DNA from 2 places in the Corynebacterium kozikiae genome. Region 1 is predicted to be linked to the other one. Evidence: predicted binding sites of a transcription regulator. Region 1 holds the regulator's gene; the other holds the start of a gene.
The links. The regulator LexA, encoded in region 1, represses DNA repair genes until DNA is damaged. The targets are predictions, from matches to a motif close to CGAACANNTGTTCG.
Positions count from the first base shown of each region.

Region 2: a site for LexA is predicted at 6,914-6,927, ahead of NQ018_RS05240 (HNH endonuclease signature motif containing protein). Genes of this name have one in related genera too.

Region 1 covers NZ_JANIKJ010000001.1:345,940-355,093, forward strand. The annotation lists gene ptsP (phosphoenolpyruvate--protein phosphotransferase) at 53-1,756, shown strand; gene sugR (transcriptional regulator SugR) at 1,944-2,723, opposite strand; gene lexA (transcriptional repressor LexA) at 3,149-3,862, opposite strand; gene nrdR (transcriptional regulator NrdR) at 4,968-5,438, shown strand; gene hrpA (ATP-dependent RNA helicase HrpA) at 5,471-9,154, opposite strand, start outside.
Region 2 covers NZ_JANIKJ010000005.1:130,701-139,854, reverse strand. The annotation lists gene NQ018_RS05270 (error-prone DNA polymerase) at 1-2,484, shown strand, start outside; gene NQ018_RS05265 (PH domain-containing protein) at 2,536-2,955, shown strand; gene NQ018_RS05260 (PH domain-containing protein) at 2,952-4,232, shown strand; gene NQ018_RS05255 (tRNA (cytidine(34)-2'-O)-methyltransferase) at 4,117-4,584, opposite strand; gene NQ018_RS05250 (bifunctional methylenetetrahydrofolate dehydrogenase/methenyltetrahydrofolate cyclohydrolase) at 4,638-5,486, shown strand; gene NQ018_RS05245 (DUF3017 domain-containing protein) at 5,455-5,787, shown strand; gene NQ018_RS05240 (HNH endonuclease signature motif containing protein) at 5,721-6,737, opposite strand; gene metX (homoserine O-acetyltransferase MetX) at 7,007-8,104, opposite strand; gene NQ018_RS05230 (O-acetylhomoserine/O-acetylserine sulfhydrylase) at 8,142-9,154, opposite strand, start outside.

The DNA.
Region 1 (9,154 bases):
GTGGTGATGTGGAGGCATTCCATCAAGAGCTTGTGAAGATAGGCGGATCTCGTTGAATAATGTGACTAGCGACACAACAATTAAGGGTACTGCAGTTGTTTCTGGCGTTCGCTACGCCAAGGCAGTGTGGATCTCTCCTCGCCCTGAGCTGCCTCAAGCAGGCGAAGTGATCGATGAATCCCAGCGTGAGGCCGAGCTGGAACGTTTCACCACCGCCGCTGAGGCTGTGGCGGACCGCCTGGAAAAGCGCTCTGCCAGCGCAGAAGGTGCTGCGGCGGAGGTACTTAAGGCAACCGCCGGCATGGTGCGCGACCGTGGCTGGCTGAAGGCCGTGAAGAAGGGCATCCAGGGTGGCCATCCAGCCGACTATGCCGTGGTTGCCGCAACCACCAAGTTTGTCACCATGTTTGAGGCTGCCGGCGGCGTAATGGCAGAGCGCACCACGGACTTGCGCGACATCCGTGACCGCGTGATCGCGGAGCTGCGTGGCGAGCAGGAGCCAGGCCTACCAACCGTTGATGAGCAGGTGGTCCTGTTCGCAGACGACCTCTCCCCAGCAGACACCGCCGCACTGGATACTGACCTGTTCGTGGGTCTGGTCACCGAGCTCGGCGGCCCAACCTCCCACACCGCCATCATCGCCCGCCAGCTCAACGTGCCCTGCATCGTGGCCGTGGGGGAGAAGCTCCACAACGTCAAAGTTGGGGATATGGTTCTGGTGGACGGCGCCCTGGGCACCGTCACGCTGGACGCTGACCCCGAGACCGCCGTTGCCGCGGAGCAAGAATCCAAGATGCTCGCAGAGCGCATTGCCCAGTGGACTGGTCCTGCAGAGACCAAGGACGGCCACCGCGTGCAGCTTCTGGCCAATGTCCAGGACGGCAACGCTGCCCGCATTGCTGCGACACAGAGCCAGGCAGAGGGCATCGGCCTGTTCCGCACCGAGATGTGTTTCCTCACCGCTACCGAGGAGCCAAGCGTGGAAGAGCAAGCGGCCGTGTACAAGAAGGTGCTTGAGCAGTTCCCGCACAGCAAGGTTGTAGTGCGCTCCCTCGATGCCGGCTCGGACAAGCCTGTGGCCTTTGCTTCCATGGCTGATGAAATGAACCCTGCCCTGGGTGTTCGCGGTTTGCGCGTAGCTCGCGCCAACGAGGCTCTGCTTACCCGCCAGCTCGACGCAATCGCCTTGGCCGCCAAGGAACTCGGCCGCGGCGAGGATGCCCCAACCTGGGTGATGGCTCCAATGGTGGCAACCGCCCGCGAGGCAAAGTGGTTCGCAGGCCTGTGTGAAGAGCGCGGCTTGATCGCAGGTGCGATGATCGAGGTTCCGGCAGCTTCCTTGATGGCTGACAAGCTCATGCCATACCTGCACTTCGTGTCCATCGGCACCAACGACCTCACCCAGTACACCATGGCTGCAGACCGCATGAGCCCGCAGCTCGCGTACCTCACCGACCCTTGGCAGCCAGCGGTGCTGCGTCTCATTGCGCACACCTGCAAGGAAGGCGAGCGCACCAACACGGCCGTCGGTGTGTGTGGCGAGGCAGCAGCCGACCCACTGCTCGCTTGCGTCCTCGCAGGCCTGGGCGTGAATTCCCTTTCCTCCGCTTCCACTGCGATCGCGGGTGTGGGTGCTCAACTCTCTGCCGTTGATTTTGAGACATGCAAGCGCGCCGCTGAGGCAGCCCTGGACGCAGAAGGTGCCACCGAGGCCCGCGCGGCAGTGCGCGAAGTCATCATGAAGGCCAACGCCTGACGCTTTCCGGCAGCGTTCCGACGCCCCCAAGCGGCTCATTCACTGCTTGGTAGATTGCTCCCCATCAGTTTTGTATTGGCTGGTGGGGAGTTTTCATGCCCTGTGTGGTAGTGAGGTCGGGGATGGCTAAAGGGCCTGAGCTTCCATGTGTAGTGGAAATCAGGCGCTGGTTGAGAGTTCTTGGGCTTTATTGCGCGATGACCACCTCAACGTCACGGTCACGCAGCGCCTTGACAAAGGATTCTGGGGCATTGGAGTCTGTGACCACCACGTCGATGTCCTCAATGCTGCCGAAGCTCACCAGATAGTCCGTGCCCATCTTGGTGGAGTCACACAGCACCACAACCTTGTGGGCATTGGTGATCATGGCGCTCTTGATTGCGGCTTCCTGGGAGTCCGCGGTGGAAAGGCCGTGATCGAGGGTGAGCGCATTGGTGCCAATGAACGCGACGTCAGCCCGCATCAGGGCAAGGGTGCGCAAGGCGGTATCACCGACTACCGCTTGGGTGATGGCGCGAACGCTGCCGCCGAGGAGCTGAATAGAGTCCATGTTGGCGTTCGCCAATGTCAGCGCGATAGAGAGGCTGTTGGTCACGATGGACCACTGCCTGGCAAGTGGCTGTACCGCAATGAGTTCTGCGAGCGCCGCGATGGTGGTGCCGGCGTCCAGGAACATGCCACCATTTGCTTCTGGGAGGAATGCCAGTGCTGCGTGTGCAATGGAGTTTTTTGCTCCCGACGCCGAACGGGCGCGGGTGTCCAGGCTGAACTCAGCGGTTTGGAACGTTTGGTTAGCCACCGCGCCGCCGTGTACTCGGTGTACTACGCCCTCGCGGTCCAGCACCGCGAGGTCGCGACGAATTGTTTCGGCGGTGACTTCAAAACGCGCGGCAAGTTCGGTGACATTGACCCTTCCCTCAACTGCGGTGAGTGACGCAATTTGCCGGCGGCGTTCCTCTGAGTACATCTCTTTCCTTTCAAATGCCAATGGTTGGTGGCACTTTTGTTCGGCGCTGAACATGGAATTCCCAATGTTGGGAACGGAGTGCTGTTGGAAATGCCCGAATGGGCTGGGCACAACGAAAAGCCAACAAACCAACAACAACGCATTACAGACAGTTTTGCACGGACAACCCACAAAAATCGGGAAAAATGGGCAGGGGGATATGTAATATCGGGCACGATTCTGGATCTGATCCCACAAAATCCTGCTTAGGCGGTCTGTTTAGCGCCGCTAGTGTCCGAATGAACTGCGAGTTTTGTTGAAGATTTGTTGTCAAACTCCCCAATATAGGGGTGGGGAAATAGCTGAAACCCGCCAGGCAAGTACGTTGTCTGACGGGTGTTCGGAGCCGCGGCTGCTCTGAGAATGAGAATAAGTCCGCAATGTTGCTAGTACTTGCGCAGGACGGTCACAACCTTTCCCATAATTTCAGCGTGCTCCGCGGGAATGGGGGAGAAGGCGTCATTGTGGGGAAGGAGCCACACGCCGGAGGAATCCTTGTGGAATTCCTTGACGGTTGCTTCGCCGTCGATGAGGGCGGCTGCAAACTGGCCTTGCTCAACCACCGGCTGCGAGCGAATCACCACCCAGTCGCCATCCAAGATGCCGGCGTCTTTCATTGACTCGCCAACAACCTGGAGCATGAAGAGCTCGCCGTCGCCAACCACATCCTGGGGAAGCGGGAAGTACTGTTCCACGTTCTCTTCAGCCAAGATCGGAGCGCCTGCCGCGATGCTGCCGACGATGGGGATGTAGGTGGTGGAGGAAGCCTCGGCATTCTCCGGACTGAATGCCGGTGCGGATGGCTGCTCCTTGTTTCGGGTCTTTGGTCCAGGTTTGGTGGCCTTTTGATCCGGCAACGTGCGAACGTCTACCGCTCGTGGCTTATTGGCGTCCCGGCGCAGGTATCCCTTGCGCTCAAGTTCGCGCAGTTGGTAGGCCACGGATGAGGTGGATTGCAGGCCAGTCGCATCACCGATCTCACGAATGCTTGGTGGGTAGCCACGTAGTACTACGGCATCGGAAATCACTTGAAGGATTCTGCGTTGCCGGTCAGAAAGGGGTTCTTGCTTGCTCGGGTCCGTGTTTTTGCGAGGTGGCATTTTCTTTTCTCCTGAAGATCGTTGCAGTGCGTGGCGGCGCGTGATGAGTAAGCGGTTTATGAGGGGTAGTCACTGGCGCGCAGACCCACCCAGAAGCCGCGAAGACGCGGAAGCAGGGTGACTCGGCGGTACCGAACCATTGCCCAAGCTGACTGCCAGAACTGACTGCCAGAGAGGGCTGGGTGGAGTGCGCTCGTTCCCCACTCTAGCGCATTGTCCGTAGCAAATCATACATTTGTTCGAGAGTGTCGTTCGAATTCTTGACAAGTGTTCGAACAAGGCGCATAATTCGAACAAATCGAAAATAGTCGAACATATGCACGAGACTTCGATCCTCAATGGGCCTTCGTGTCCGGGCGGGAATATAGAGTGCGTTGTGTTCCGTTACAGGAGTGTTAGCCCTTCTGTTTCAACTCACCAAAAAGGAAAAGATCATGACCATCGCAGCACCTCAATCCACCTCCGCCTCGCGTTTCCCTTACCGGGCTGTGCAGGAGCACGCTCGCGCGCGAGTAGTCCCCCCTGCGGAGGTGTGGGAACCTAGCCGTAGGCAAGCTCGTGTGAGCCGTGGCAACCTGGGTATCGAACATACCGCAACAGCTATTCGAACACTTCGGCCCCGTATAGAGAATGATGATCGCGGGAGTGGGATTGGCAGTAGCAAGCCTGTTGTTCGAAACCGCAATTCTGCGTTGACCACCCTTACGGCACATCGCCGCAGTAGCTCGGTACTGCAAGATCTGCACACCGCCCCTTTGACTGCCGCATCCACCGGGGGGACCACAAAGAGGTCAGAACGTTGGGCAAACGCGTTTGCTGGCTCCTTGGTAGGTTTGGTTCTTGCGGCTGGAATTGCGCTTTTTGGTCAGCCTGAGGACACCCAGCCACCGGTCCCGGCCGGTGTGACCCCAGACTTCACTGTGTCCCAAAGCGCGCACTAATAATGCCAGCGGCCAGCGTATAATTTCAGCCTTGTGAGCAGAGCTTCAAAGGGCCACGATGCGGGACCGGGACGCTCGACGTGGAAACGCTGGCCTGGCTTGGAAACGGCCGGGAAGCGGCTGGGAAGCTCGGTGGTGACGCACGAAAGGCATGAGACAAGAAGATGTACTGCCCGTTTTGCAATAACGAACACTCCAAGGTAATTGACTCAAGGATTTTCGAGGAAGGCACCGCCATTCGCAGGCGCCGCCAATGCACTCATTGTGAAGGCCGCTTCACCACAGTGGAAAAAGCAGTGCTCTTGGTCATCAAGAAGAACGGACTTTCTGAGCCTTTTAGCAAAGAAAAGGTCATCACCGGTGTGCGCCGCGCATGCCAAGGCCGCGACGTCAGCGAAGATGCACTGAAACGCCTCGCCCAAGAAGTGGAGGCAACCGTGCGCAGCCAACACGGATCGCAGGTGTACGCCAACGACGTAGGCCTAGCCATCCTTGATCCGCTCCGAGAGCTCGACGAGGTTGCATACCTCCGCTTCGCCTCAGTGTACAAATCATTTGAACGTGCCGAGGACTTTGAGTCTGAAATCCGGCTCATGCGGCGCAGAAGCCGAAGCTTTGACAACCTCGGCGAATAGGCAAGCAGCCACAAAGACACGCGTAGCCTCGGCTACTTCAACTGATCAATCGCTTTCTCAATTTTGCGCTCGGAAACCTTTTGCGCGGTACCCAAACGTTGTGCAAACAAGCTCACCCGCAGCTCTTCGATCATCCACTGAATATCCAACACCTGGCTCTGGTTCACTCCACGCTTGGAAGCCTGGACCTTCTGGGCCAATCGCTGCTGCAAAACCTGGATCTGCTGCTGATAGCGCGCGTCTCGATCCGGAAGCCGCTGCAAATCCTCCAACCTCAAGCGGATTGCCTGGGCAAAACGAGGAATATGCCGCAAACGCGCAACGCCGAGCCTGGTAATCGCGTGCTGGGGGAGCCAGCCGGCAACCTGGGCCCGCATATCATCAATTGCGGGACCGGACCACAGCTGCAACTCGTCATTCAATTGGTGAAACGCCAACACTGACGGCGCGAGATCCACGGTTGTCCGACGAACCACACCAGGCGCCTGCTCTTTCACCAGGGACAACAGCTCTCTAAACCGTGCGGGATCCCGGGAAGGGCCACCGTTATCGCGAAGGATGTCGCGCACGGCTGCGGCGGTGGCGTCGGCAATGAAACCCTGCGCCCCTCCGTTCGGAAAGTGCTCCAGCGCAACCCGCTGCTGCAGCGGTAGGCCATTCAGCATTTTCTGTGCGTTGAGCTTTACTTCCCGCAACATCAACGTCATCGTCGCGGTAAAAAGCTGAGCCTCGGCCTGTGCCTTCGTGGACACTACCTCCACTGCCACCCCAGTCTTGCCCACCGCGAGTGTAGGGTACGCAATCACATTTTGCCCATCGACCTTAGTGATCACCTCCTCAGCGATAGTGCCGAGCGTCTCCGAGGTCCACTCCGTGGCGCGCTGCTGCTTCGGGCCAACCTTCGCCATAGACGTGGAGATTTTCCCTTTGAAGCGCTGCTGGAGGGAGAGGAGGTCTTTGTCGCGGTCAATGACGTCGCCGCGCTTATCCACAGCGCCGAAACTCACCTTAAGGTGGTCTGGGACCTGGGCCAAGGAGAAATCATCCTCAGTGATACCACTGCCGCCCAAGTGGACCAGCTCGTTGGCCACCTGAACCAGCAGGTCGCCGGAGCCGAAACGCAGATTGGCTGCAACCTTTTTGGCGTAGTCGGGTGCGGGCACCACCTGCCTGCGGAGGTGCTTGGGCAATGTCTTGATGAGCGCTGCCACTAACTCTTCGCGCAGGCCAGGGACATTCCACTCAAAACCCTCGGGGCGAACGCTCCCCAACAGGGGAACCGGAATGCGCACTGTGACGCCGTCGTCCACGGTGCCCGGTTCAAACTTGTAGGTGAGTTCAAAATCCACACCGTTTTGCGTCCAGGAATCTGGGAATGCATCTTCGTGGACGTCCTCGGCGTGCTCGGTGAGCAGCTCCGCGGGGTCAAAGTCCAGTAGATTCGGGGTGATGCCCTGCTGCTTTTTCCACCAAGAGTGGAAGGTGTTGGCGTTGAAAACCTCTTGCGGGATGCGAGCATCGTAGAAGTCGAACAGTGCCTGCTCATCCACCACAATGTCACGCCTACGGGCCTTCTCCTCAAGCTCACCCGCGAGCTCCAATTTGGCGGTGTTGTTATGGAAAAATTCGTGGTGAGTGTTCCAATTGCCGTCAATGAGAGCCTCGCGGAGGAACATGTCACGCGCTGCCTGAGGATCAATGGTGTGATACCCAACCACCCGGTCCGCAACAACCGGTACGCCGTACAGTGTTGAGCGTTGGTGAGCCATGGCGCTGCCGCGTTTGGTGGACCAGAAGGGCTCTGAGTATTGGTGCTTGAGGAGGTCTTTGCCCAGTTGCTCTACCCAGCGAGGATCAATACTTGCCACGTCGCGGGCCCACAATCTGGAGGTTTCCACCAACTGGGCCGCCATCAGAAACTGCGGTGGCTTTTTGGCAAGCGCTGAGCCGGGGAAAATCATGAAACGGGTATTCCGTGTGCCCTGGAACTCCTTTGTTTGCGCGTCACGGATGCCAATTTGGGAAAGCAGACCCGAAAGTAGCGCGCGGTGGATGAGGTCCGCCTGCGATTCAACGTCACCAAGCGACTCAAACAGGCCGTGCATTGGGTCAGCCCACCCCAACTGGTCACCGATATTGCGCAACTGACGCACGAGGTCGAACCACTCCCGGATGCGCATGTAGTGCAGGAATTGTTTTTGCACCGAGCGTTTGAAGGCGTTGCCGCTGAGGGCACCGCGCTCTTCAACGATGTGTTCCCACAACTTCAGCAGGCTCAAGAAGTCACTGTTGGGGTCTTTGAAACGCGCATGTGCCTGATCTGCTTGGGCCTGCATTTCGAGCGGGCGTTCGCGCACATCCTGGATGCTCAGCGCGGCAACAATCACATACACCGCACCCAACACCCCATGGGTGTTGGCCTCCAGGAGCATGCGTGCAAGCCGGGGATCAAGGGGAACGCGCGCGATGTCGCGGCCCACTTTGGTGAGCCGTGGTTCGCCGTCTTTGCCAGCCGTGCTGTCCAAAGCGCCTAGCTCATGGAGCAGCAATAGGCCGTCCCGAATGGCCTTAGTGTCCGGGGCCTGCAGAAATGGAAATGCCTCGATGTCGCCCAGCCGCAGGCTGGCCATTTGTAGGATGACGCTCGCCAGGTTGGTGCGCAGGATCTCCGGGTCCGTGAACTCTGGGCGGGAGGAGAAATCCTCCTCCGAGTACAAACGGATGGCGATGCCGTCGGCAACGCGCCCGCAACGGCCCGAACGCTGATTGGCGCTGGCCTGGGAGATGGGTTCAACCGGAAGGCGCTGCACTTTGGTGCGCGTGGAGTAGCGGGAAATGCGGGCAGTGCCGGTGTCCACCACATAGTGGATTCCGGGAACCGTGAGTGAAGTTTCCGCGATGTTGGTGGCCAGCACGATGCGGCGCCCCGAATGGGGGCTGAACACCTTGTGCTGTTCCTGGTTGGACAACCGGCCAAAGAGGGGAGTGACCTCCACATTCTTGTAGCGCCGCGCCTGGATCACTTCCATGGCGTCGCGGATGTCAGCTTCGCCTGCGAAAAAGCACAGAATATCTCCCGGCCCCTCACTCATGAGCTCTTCCAAAGCACCAATCAGGCCGTCGAGTGGATCGATGTCCACCGTCTTTTCGCCTACTTCAACCTCCAGCGGCCGGTAGCGTACCTCCACTGGATAGGTTCGGCCGGACACTTCGATGATGGGGGCCGGGGTGCCGTCGGGCTGCGCGAAATGCTCTGCGAATCGTTCAGGGTCGATCGTTGCGGAGGTGATCACCACTTTGAGATCCGGGCGTTTCGGCAGAAGCTGCTTGAGGTAGCCCAAGAGGAAGTCGATGTTGAGGGAGCGTTCGTGGGCTTCATCGATGATGATGGTGTCGTAGGCGTTAAGGAAGCGGTCGCGCTGCATCTCCGCCAGCAGGATGCCGTCAGTCATGAGCTTGATCGCCGTGTTGGGGCCCACTTGGTCATCAAAACGGATCGCATAGCCAACGGTCTGGCCGATCGGTTGTTCCAGCTCAAATGCAATGCGTTCTGCAACTGTGCGCGCAGCGAGACGGCGCGGCTGCGTATGCCCAATCAGGCCTTTGCGCCCGCGGCCGAGCTCAAGGCAGATCTTGGGAATCTGCGTGGTTTTACCGGAACCGGTTTCACCAGCAATGATGACCACTTGATGGTCCCGGATTGCCTCGGCGATGTC
Region 2 (9,154 bases), on a different contig from region 1:
GTCTACACAATGACACCCGAGGATGCCGACAACCACCGCACCCTCGATTCATACCCAGGGCGGCGCATCGCCACCTCGCGTCCCAGCGCGGCAACCCCGCGCGACTCCCGCCTTGCCGCGGCGAAGCATGCCCTCCACCAACGAGAATCCCTCGACGAGGCGCGCTACCGCCTCCACCCAGCAGGATCCACCTGGCTACGCATCCCACCGGCGCCCCGCGAACAGCTCGACACCGCGCTGGATATCGCTGCAGAGTGTTCCTTCCCCCTCCACCTCATCGCGCCCGGACTACCGCACTGGACCGTCGACGGCGTGGCCGTCGATGAGCAAGCCCACCTCCGCGCGCTGGTCGAGTCTCGCTTCGACGCGCGCTACGGAGCGTCGGAACGCGCGGACGCGGCCCGAACGCAGATTGCACATGAGCTCGCAGTGATCGAGCAGCTCGGCTTCCCGGGATACTTCCTGATCGTGTGCGACATTGTGGATTTCTGCAAAGCCCAAAACATTCTTGCGCAGGGGCGCGGGTCGGCTGCGAACTCCGCCGTGTGTTACACCCTGGGCATCACGAATGCCGAGCCGATTGCGGCGGGCTTGCTGTTCGAGCGTTTTCTCTCCCCGGAGCGCGATGGCCCGCCGGACATTGACATCGACATCGAATCCGGGCGCCGCGAAGAAGTGATCCAATACGTCTACGCAAAGTACGGCCGGGAAAACGCCGCGCAAGTAGCGAACTACATCACCTACCGACGTCGAGGCGCGGTCCGCGACGCCGCGCGTGCCCTCGGCTACCCGCAGGGAGTGGCTGACGCATGGGCGCGTCGAGGCGGGGTGCCGGCGCGCGTCGAGGCGCTCGCCGAGCAATTCATTGGCCAGCCGCGCCACCTGGGGATCCATTCTGGCGGAATGGTGATTTGTGACCGCGCGATCGCGGACGTGGTGCCCGTGGAGTGGGCGCGTATGGAGAATCGGTCGGTGGTGCAGTGGGACAAGGAGGGCTGCGCGGCTGCGGGCCTGGTGAAATTTGATCTGTTGGGCCTTGGCATGCTTGAGGCGCTGCATCATATGATCGACCTCGTCGCGGAGACGGGCCGGGAAGTGAATCTTTGGGAAATCCCTCTCGACGACTCCGCCGTCTACGACATGCTCTGCCGCGGCGACGCCGTGGGCGTGTTCCAAGTGGAGTCCCGCGCGCAGCTCGCCACGCTGCCCAGGCTGAAGCCGCGGTGCTTCTTCGACCTCGTGGTTGAGGTCGCGCTCATCCGCCCCGGCCCCATCCAAGGCGGCTCCGTGCACCCCTACCTGCGGAGACGAAACGGCGAAGAACCCGTGACCTATGAACACCCGTTGCTAGAGGCCGCGCTCGCCAAGACGCTCGGGGTGCCACTCTTCCAGGAACAACTCATGCACTTGGCGGTGGATGCCGCTGGTTTTAGCGGGGGAGAGGCAGACGAGCTTCGCCGCGCGATGGGCGCCAAGCGTTCGCCGGAGCGTATGGCAGAGCTGAAGGGGCGCTTCTACGCGGGCCTCGCGCGCAACGGCATCAAAGGGAGCACCGCCGACGCGCTGTGGAACAAAGTCACTGCGTTCGCGGCCTACGGCTTCCCGGAGTCGCACGCGCAGTCCTTCGCCTCGATCGTCTACTTCTCCGCATGGTTCAAGCACTACTACCCGGCGCAGTTTTGCGTGGGGCTGCTCCGCGCGCAGCCGATGGGCTTCTACTCCCCAGAGTCGTTGCTGCATGACGCCCGCCGCCATGGCGTCACCGTCCTTCCCGTCGACATCAACCGCTCCCAGGCGGAAGCCAGCATCGAAGACGGCGCCATCCGCCTGGGGCTCAATTCCGTGCGCGGCTTAGCCCGCGTCGACGCGATCGTCCAAGCGCAACCCTTCCGCGACATCGCCGACCTCGCGCGCCGAGCCGAGCTCACCGTCACCCACCTCGAGGCGTTGGCGCGCGCTGGGGCGCTGGGGGAGCGTCGGCAAGCGCTGTGGCAAGCAGGCGTCGCCGCCACCGAAAAGCCCTCCATGCTGCCGGGGATCAGCGTGATCGCGCCGCCCGCGCTGCCGGGGATGAGTGCGTTCGAGATGATGGCTGCCGACGTCGCCGCTACGGGTATCACCCACACGCATCCCATCGAGCTTCTGCGCGCGGGCCTGGACCGCCTAGACGTGACGCGCGCTTGCGACCTCCTCGGGCAGCCCGACGGTGCTAGGATCCGCGTCGCGGGCGTGATCACGCACCGGCAACGCCCCGCCACGGCCTCCGGGGTGACTTTTTTGGGGATGGAAGACGAGACGGGCCTCATGAATGTCGTCGTCAGCGTTGGGCTGTGGCGGCGCGAGGCGTTGGCGCGCACGGAACGTGCAGTCATTGTTCGCGGGATCGTGCAGAACGCGAACGGGGTGGCGGCGGTGGTCGCAGATAAATTCGAGCCGTTGCCATTTGCTGAACTCCTGAGCAGGGGGTCTCGGGATTTTCGCTAAAGTGGGGACATGCAGCGATTAGACCTCGAACACAGTGTGAGCCCGAAACTGGTGACAACGCGATGGATCACGATTGGCGCACTGACCATTCCTGTCCTCATCGCGCTCATCATCGCCGCGACGTTCTTCCCATGGGTATGGTGGGGCGTCGGCGTCGTCGCGGCCCTGGGCGTTGCTGCCGCATGGATCAACCCGCTCCAAGTGCGTCGGATTCGCTGGCAAGAAGACCGCGACGAGCTGCTCATCGCAAAGGGAAAGTTGTGGCGGACGCTCACCGTCGTACCCTATGGGCGCATTCAATACATCGAAGTCCTCGAGGGGCCCGTCGACGCGCGCTATGACCTCGCGAAGATCAAGCTGCACACGGCGTCCGCCTCGAGCGACGCCACCATCCCGGGGCTCGAGCGTGAGCTGGCCCGTGACCTGCGAGTGCGTCTGTCCGAGCGCGCGAAGAAAATGCAGGCGCTATGAATCGCGTTCACAGGCTCACTCCGCTGCTGCAGTTTTGGCAGGGATTTATCGCGATTGTCATCGCAACAGTGGTGCAAATCGACTTCGACCTCATCCGCGAACACCCACTAGTACTCGCATGGACGCTCGGAGGATTCGTCGCGGCCTGCCTCATCATTTGGGCCGTCTCGGGGATTTGGTGGCGCGCAACGACGTACGACATCGGTGATGAAATCGTCCTGCGCCAAGGCGTGTTTAACAAGAAGCGCACGTCAGCCAGGCGCGAAAAGATCCAAGCGGTGGACGTCGTTGAGCCATTCCTTCCCAGGATCTTTGGCCTCGCGGAGCTGCGCGTGGAAACCGCGGGCGGCGCGGGCTCGACGCTCACCATTTCCTACCTTCGCAAGCACGAAGCGGAGCGCATCCGCGCCGAACTCACGGGCGTGCACAGCGACCGACAGCACGAGCTGCCCATTCTTCGAAGCCTCACCGCAATCGCGCTCAGCCAGGGTTGGGGCGTTGCGTTGATGATTGCAGGCGCGATCCTGAACCCGGCGCTCCTCCTCCCCGCAGCCCTCGGTATCGTGCCGGCGGTATGGAGCGCGCTCGATCGCGCGTGGCGGTTCAGTATCCAAATCGACGATACCATCCGCATCACCTACGGCCTCGCCAACCGCCGCCGCCAGTCCATCCCCATCGACCGCATCCACGCCATCCAGCTCGAACAACCCCCGCTCTGGCGAATCTTCAACTGGTGGCGCGTCCGAGCCACAGCAATCGGCTACGAAGACGCCTCCACAATCCTCCCCGTCTGCACTTACGACGAGGCCAGCGCCCTAGCGCGACGTCTAGGCGCGCCCCTCCCTGTCGACTCCACCAACCCGGCCTACCGTACGCCCGAACGCGGAAAATGGGTCTCTCCACTCGCATATCGGCGCCAAGCCGTGGAAGTGGGGGAGTACATCACCATCTTCTCTGGCCGACTCATGCGTCGAAGCGCGACCGTAAAGACGAAGCACATCCAAGAACTATCCCTGACCGAAGGGCCAATTCAACGGCGACTGCATCTGCGAAACCTTCGGCTTGACCTCGTGCCGGGACCAATCAAGATGACCGCCCGAGATCTTGATGCTGACGACGCTGTCGCGCTACTCAGTGCATTGCGACGCCGCGACGTGGAACTCATACACCAGGAAACCCAAGCTGACGCCACGCCTCATACGTCGCAACAGCCGCCGCGTTGGACAGATTCATCGAACGACGACCCTCAAGCATCGGGATCCGAACAACTGCAGTGACGCGAGGATGCGAAAGCACCGCATCCTCCAGCCCAGTCGGCTCGGTTCCAAACAACAGTGCGTCGCCCATGCGGTACTCGATGTCTGTGTAACTCACGTCGCCGTGCGCACTGAACGCGTAGACCCGCGCCCCGGGCAGCGCTTCGAAGCAGGCCTCGAGGTTTTCATGCACGGAGACCTCGGCGAGGTCGTGGTAGTCCAAGCCTGCTCGCCGAAGGTTCTTTTCCTCCAAATTGAACCCCAGCGGTCCAGCGAGGTGAAGATGCGCACCCGTGCCTGCACACATTCGAATTGCATTTCCCGTATTTGGCGGAATCACGGGCTGGTCAAAAATCACGTGCGCAAAAGCCATATGAACAATCTTAAGCCAACGATGTAAGAGCCAGATCGTGCAATAATCGTGGAGTGACTGCGACAAAACTTGACGGAAATCTCTACCGCGACGAAATCTTCGACGACCTTGCCAAGCGCGTGGCTGCACTTCGGGAGAAGGGTATCACCCCTGGTCTCGCCACAGTTCTAGTTGGTGACGACCCAGCCAGCCAGGCATACGTAAAAATGAAGCACCGCGACTGTGAGCAGGTAGGCGTAAAGTCGATTCGAAAGGATCTACCAGCGGATACCACACAAGAAGAGCTGTTCGCCGTGATCGACGAGCTCAACGAGGATCCCGAGTGCACGGGCTACATCGTGCAGCTCCCACTTCCCAAGCATCTGGATGAAAACGCAGTGCTGGAACGCATCAATCCAGACAAAGATGCGGACGGCTTGCATCCCGTGAACCTTGGCAAACTTGTACTCAACGAACCCGCGCCTTTGCCGTGCACACCGAACGGTGCAATCCATCTGCTGCGTCGCTTCGGCGTTGAACTCGATGGGAAAAAAGTCGTGGTTATCGGCCGCGGCGTCACAGTGGGTCGTCCAATCGGGTTGATGCTTACGCGGCGAAGCGAGAATGCCACCGTGACTCTTTGCCACACAGGTACTCGCGACCTGAAGGCCGAGACTATTGAAGCAGACGTGATCGTCGCGGCTGCTGGCGTCGGGCACATGTTGACGGCGGATATGGTCAAGCCTGGTGCTGCGGTGCTCGATGTTGGAGTATCGCGCGTAGACGGCAAGTTGGTTGGCGACGTGCATCCGGACGTGTGGGAAGTGGCGGGCGCCGTTTCGCCGAATCCAGGAGGAGTTGGCCCCCTGACCCGAGCGTTTTTGGTGCGCAATGTGGTGGAGCGTGCTGAGCTTGCTGGATAATCCACATGATCGTGGTTTGAAGCCATCACCGCTACCGAGGGGGGTTCAGATAGCGGGGGTGGCTGCTTTCGTGGCGCTTGTGTTGGTCTCGGGACTGTTTGCGTTGACTGATCACTGGCGGCGTGCCACTTTTGCCTTGGGAGTTGGCATGTTTTGGTACGTAGTTATCCGCTGGGCATGTGACTCTAAGATTTTGGGAGTTCTTGCGGTCCGCTCTCGGCTGTTTGATATGTGTTATGCGGCTGCGGTGGGCGTCTTGATGGTGTTCTTGTCTGCGTCGGTGGACTCTTTGGGTTCCTGACGGCGGTAGTCTTGGCGCCGGCGCTGGTGCTCTGCCCATGATTGACCGAACATGATATCGGTGACGAGCGGACCACCTGGGGTGGAGGTCTTCGTTGCGCCGTTGGGGAAGTAGAACGTAGCTGTTCGGTTAGGGTTCATTTCGTAGTGGAACCGTTGGCTGGATTTCATGTTGTGGTGGAAGCGGCAGAGGCATGCGAGGTTGTCGACGCTTGTGCTTCCGCCTTGTTCGAAGGCAACAACATGGTCGAGGTCGCATTCGGTTGCTTGGGTGGTGCAGCCGGGGAAGCGGCAGGAGCCGTCCAGCGCTTGGACGGTCGCGCGGATTTCCGGGGTGGGTTGATACTTGCTGGTCTTCGCTGAACTGCTGTAGTTGACGTTTTTGGTGGGTTGCTTAGCCCAGAAGTCGCTGTGATCGTCAATGCGTCCGCCTCCCAGGAGATGGAGGGCCTCGCCGAGTGTGAAGGTGACGTGCTTGACCCTGTAGCGGGTCTTGGAGCGGAAGAAATCCAAGAAGGTATCCGGGCACGTGGGATCTCCCGCGGCACTGAGAGCCTTGTACACCTCCTGCATTTCGCCGTCGTCAAGCTGGACTGACATGCGTGCCATGCCTTCGTTTCCCTGACGGAACGACACCTTTCGCCCAGTGCGCTTCGGTGGGGTGGAGGCAGCTTCGGGATCGAGCTTTTGCACGAATTCACGCAAATGTTTGGTAATGGTCGGCGGTTGCGGGATGCATTGATCGGCGTAGCGCGGCGTGAAATAGGAAACCAGAAACTCGTCCAAAGCGGCGATGTGGCTCGGGTCCTGAAGCGCCATGATTTGGCGTTCTATCGCGGAAAGTCGGTTCATGCTGACGTGCCAAAGCGTGCTGAGGAGCTGGAAAAATTTAGGGAGCTGTCGGAGCATTATGCCCACGTTAAGCAGGTTTTTTACTTCCGCGCGGCTCATGTTTGTGAGTGCGCTGACCTCGGCAATTTGGGTATGATAGTCCTTTTCTGGGTCAGGTTTGTAGCGGTACCATTGCTCGATTTCGAGCTGATTTTTCCGCCGTTGAAATTCGCTGAGTTGGTTTGAGTGGTCGGTGTGCAAGAAATTTGCAAGAGACATTGGATTCCCCCGAAAATCGAATGTTTGTTTGAGTTGATTGCGATTATAGCGTTGGGGAATCTGTTGGGCAAGGGGTAGGGTGCTATGCCTGTAAAAGGCCAGCTAGGCGGCTATAAATGGTATTCGATGCCGGCGTCGCGAACGCCATCTGCGAGCTCAATGAAGTGCCGCAAGATTCGATCCATTTGGCGCGACTCGGTAAGGAAAGCGTCGTGCCCAACGGGGGAGCTGATCTTCGCCATGGCGAGCAAATTTCCGACGTTCCGCGAAAGGTGTTCCTGCTGGTGGTACGGATAAAGGATGTCGGTGTCTACGCCCACGATCATCGTGGGTACCTGGATTGCGGCCAAAGCCTTGTTGAGTCCGCCGCGATCACGGCCGATATCGTGCCTGTTCAAAGACTCGGTGAGGGCGACGTAGGAGCCCGCGTCGAAGCGTTCGGTCAGCTTCAGGCCCTGGTGGTCCAGGTAGCTTTGCACTGCGAATCGCTGATTTGGGTCTCGATACGGCCCCAGAGGATTTTCACCACGCTGCGCCGTGGTGCCAAAACGCTCGTCGATCTCCAATTCGCCGCGGTACGTCAAATGTGCGATGCGACGGGCGGCGGCGAGGCCCGCGGTCGGTGGAGCCGCGTCGTAATAGTCCCCACCCTGCCAATTCGGGTCGCGCTCAATCGCGCTGATCTGGGCTGTCTGAATACCGATCTGCCAAGCACTAGCCCGCGCCGACACCGCGATCACACACGCCGCGTCGACGCGGGCTGGGTAGAGGAGGGTCCATTCGAGGGTGCGCGCGCCGCCCATTGACCCGCCGACAACGGCGTGCAGGCGGGAAATTCCGAGCACATCCAAGAGTGCGGCCTCGGCGTTGACCTGGTCACGGATGGAGATAGCGGGGAAGCGTGAGCCCCAAGCGGTGCCGTCGGAACGCAAGCTGCTGGGTCCCGTGCTGCCTTTACATCCGCCGAGAACGTTCGTGCAGACGACGCAGAAGTGGTCGGTGTCGAGGGCCTTGCCGGGACCGATGACGTCGCCCCACCATTCGACCGCATTCGAGTCTCCCGTGAGCGCGTGCTCGACGAGAATGACGTTGCTGCCCCGGAAATCGCCCCACGCCTGGTAGGTGATGGAGGCATCGATGGTCACGCCGGCCTCAGTGGTGAATTCCCCAATAGATACGGATTGTGGGGTGCCGTTCGTGACGAGCATCGAGCCTCCTGAATCGTTAACTAGGACAAACTGTACGTTAGACCGCGTCGAAGCCCGCAGTCAGATCAGCGAGGATGTCCTCAATATTTTCGATGCCCACGGAAAGGCGGATCGTTGCCTGGTTGATGCCCGCCGCTGCGAGGGAAGCCTCGTCGGACTGCGAGTGAGTCGTCGTCGCGGGATGGACAACGAGGGAACGGACATCGCCGACGTTCGCCAAGTTGGAGTGCAGCTTGAGCGCATCGATGAAAGCCCACGCCTCGTCCTTGCCGCCCACAATGTCAAAGGAAAGCACCGAACCGGTGTACTTTAGACCGAGCTTCTGCTTCGTCTCGTACCACGGCGAAGAAGGCAGGCCCGCGTAGTTCACCTTGGACACCTTTGGGTGATTCTCCAAGAACTCGGCGACCCGGGCCGCGTTCTCGTTATGACGCTCAACACGAAGAGACAGCGTATCCAGACCCTGCGCGGTCACCCAGGCGTTGAAAGGGGAAGGGGCTGCGCCGGTGTCGCGGAGCAAGCCGACGCGAGCCTTCAGGCCGAACGCAGCAGGGCCAAGGTCGGCGTACTTGAGGCCGTGGTACGCGGGATCAGGGGTAACGAAATCAGGGAAGACAGGCTCGCCGTTGCGCTTGACAGTCCAATCGAAGGTGCCGCCGTCAACCAGAACGCCGCCGAGGCCAGAGCCGTTGCCGGTGTAGAACTTGGTAAGGGACGCGACCACGATGTCTGCGCCGTGCTCCAGTGGGCGGACCAGAGCGGCGGTTGCGAGGGTGTTGTCCACAATGAGAGGAACCTGGTTCGCGTGTGCAACCTCGGCGACGGCTGGAATGTCCAAGACGTCTGCCTGTGGGTTCGCGAAGGTTTCGGCGTAGAACGCCACAGTGTTGTCTTGCACTGCGGCTGCCCAGGAAGCGGGGTCGTCGGGATTCTCCACGAATGTGGTCTCGATGCCGAGGCGGGCCAACGTCACCTTCAGCAGCGTCTCGGTGCCGCCGTACAGGCGTGGTGACGCGACGATGTGGGAGCCCGAGCGCGCGAGGTTGAGGA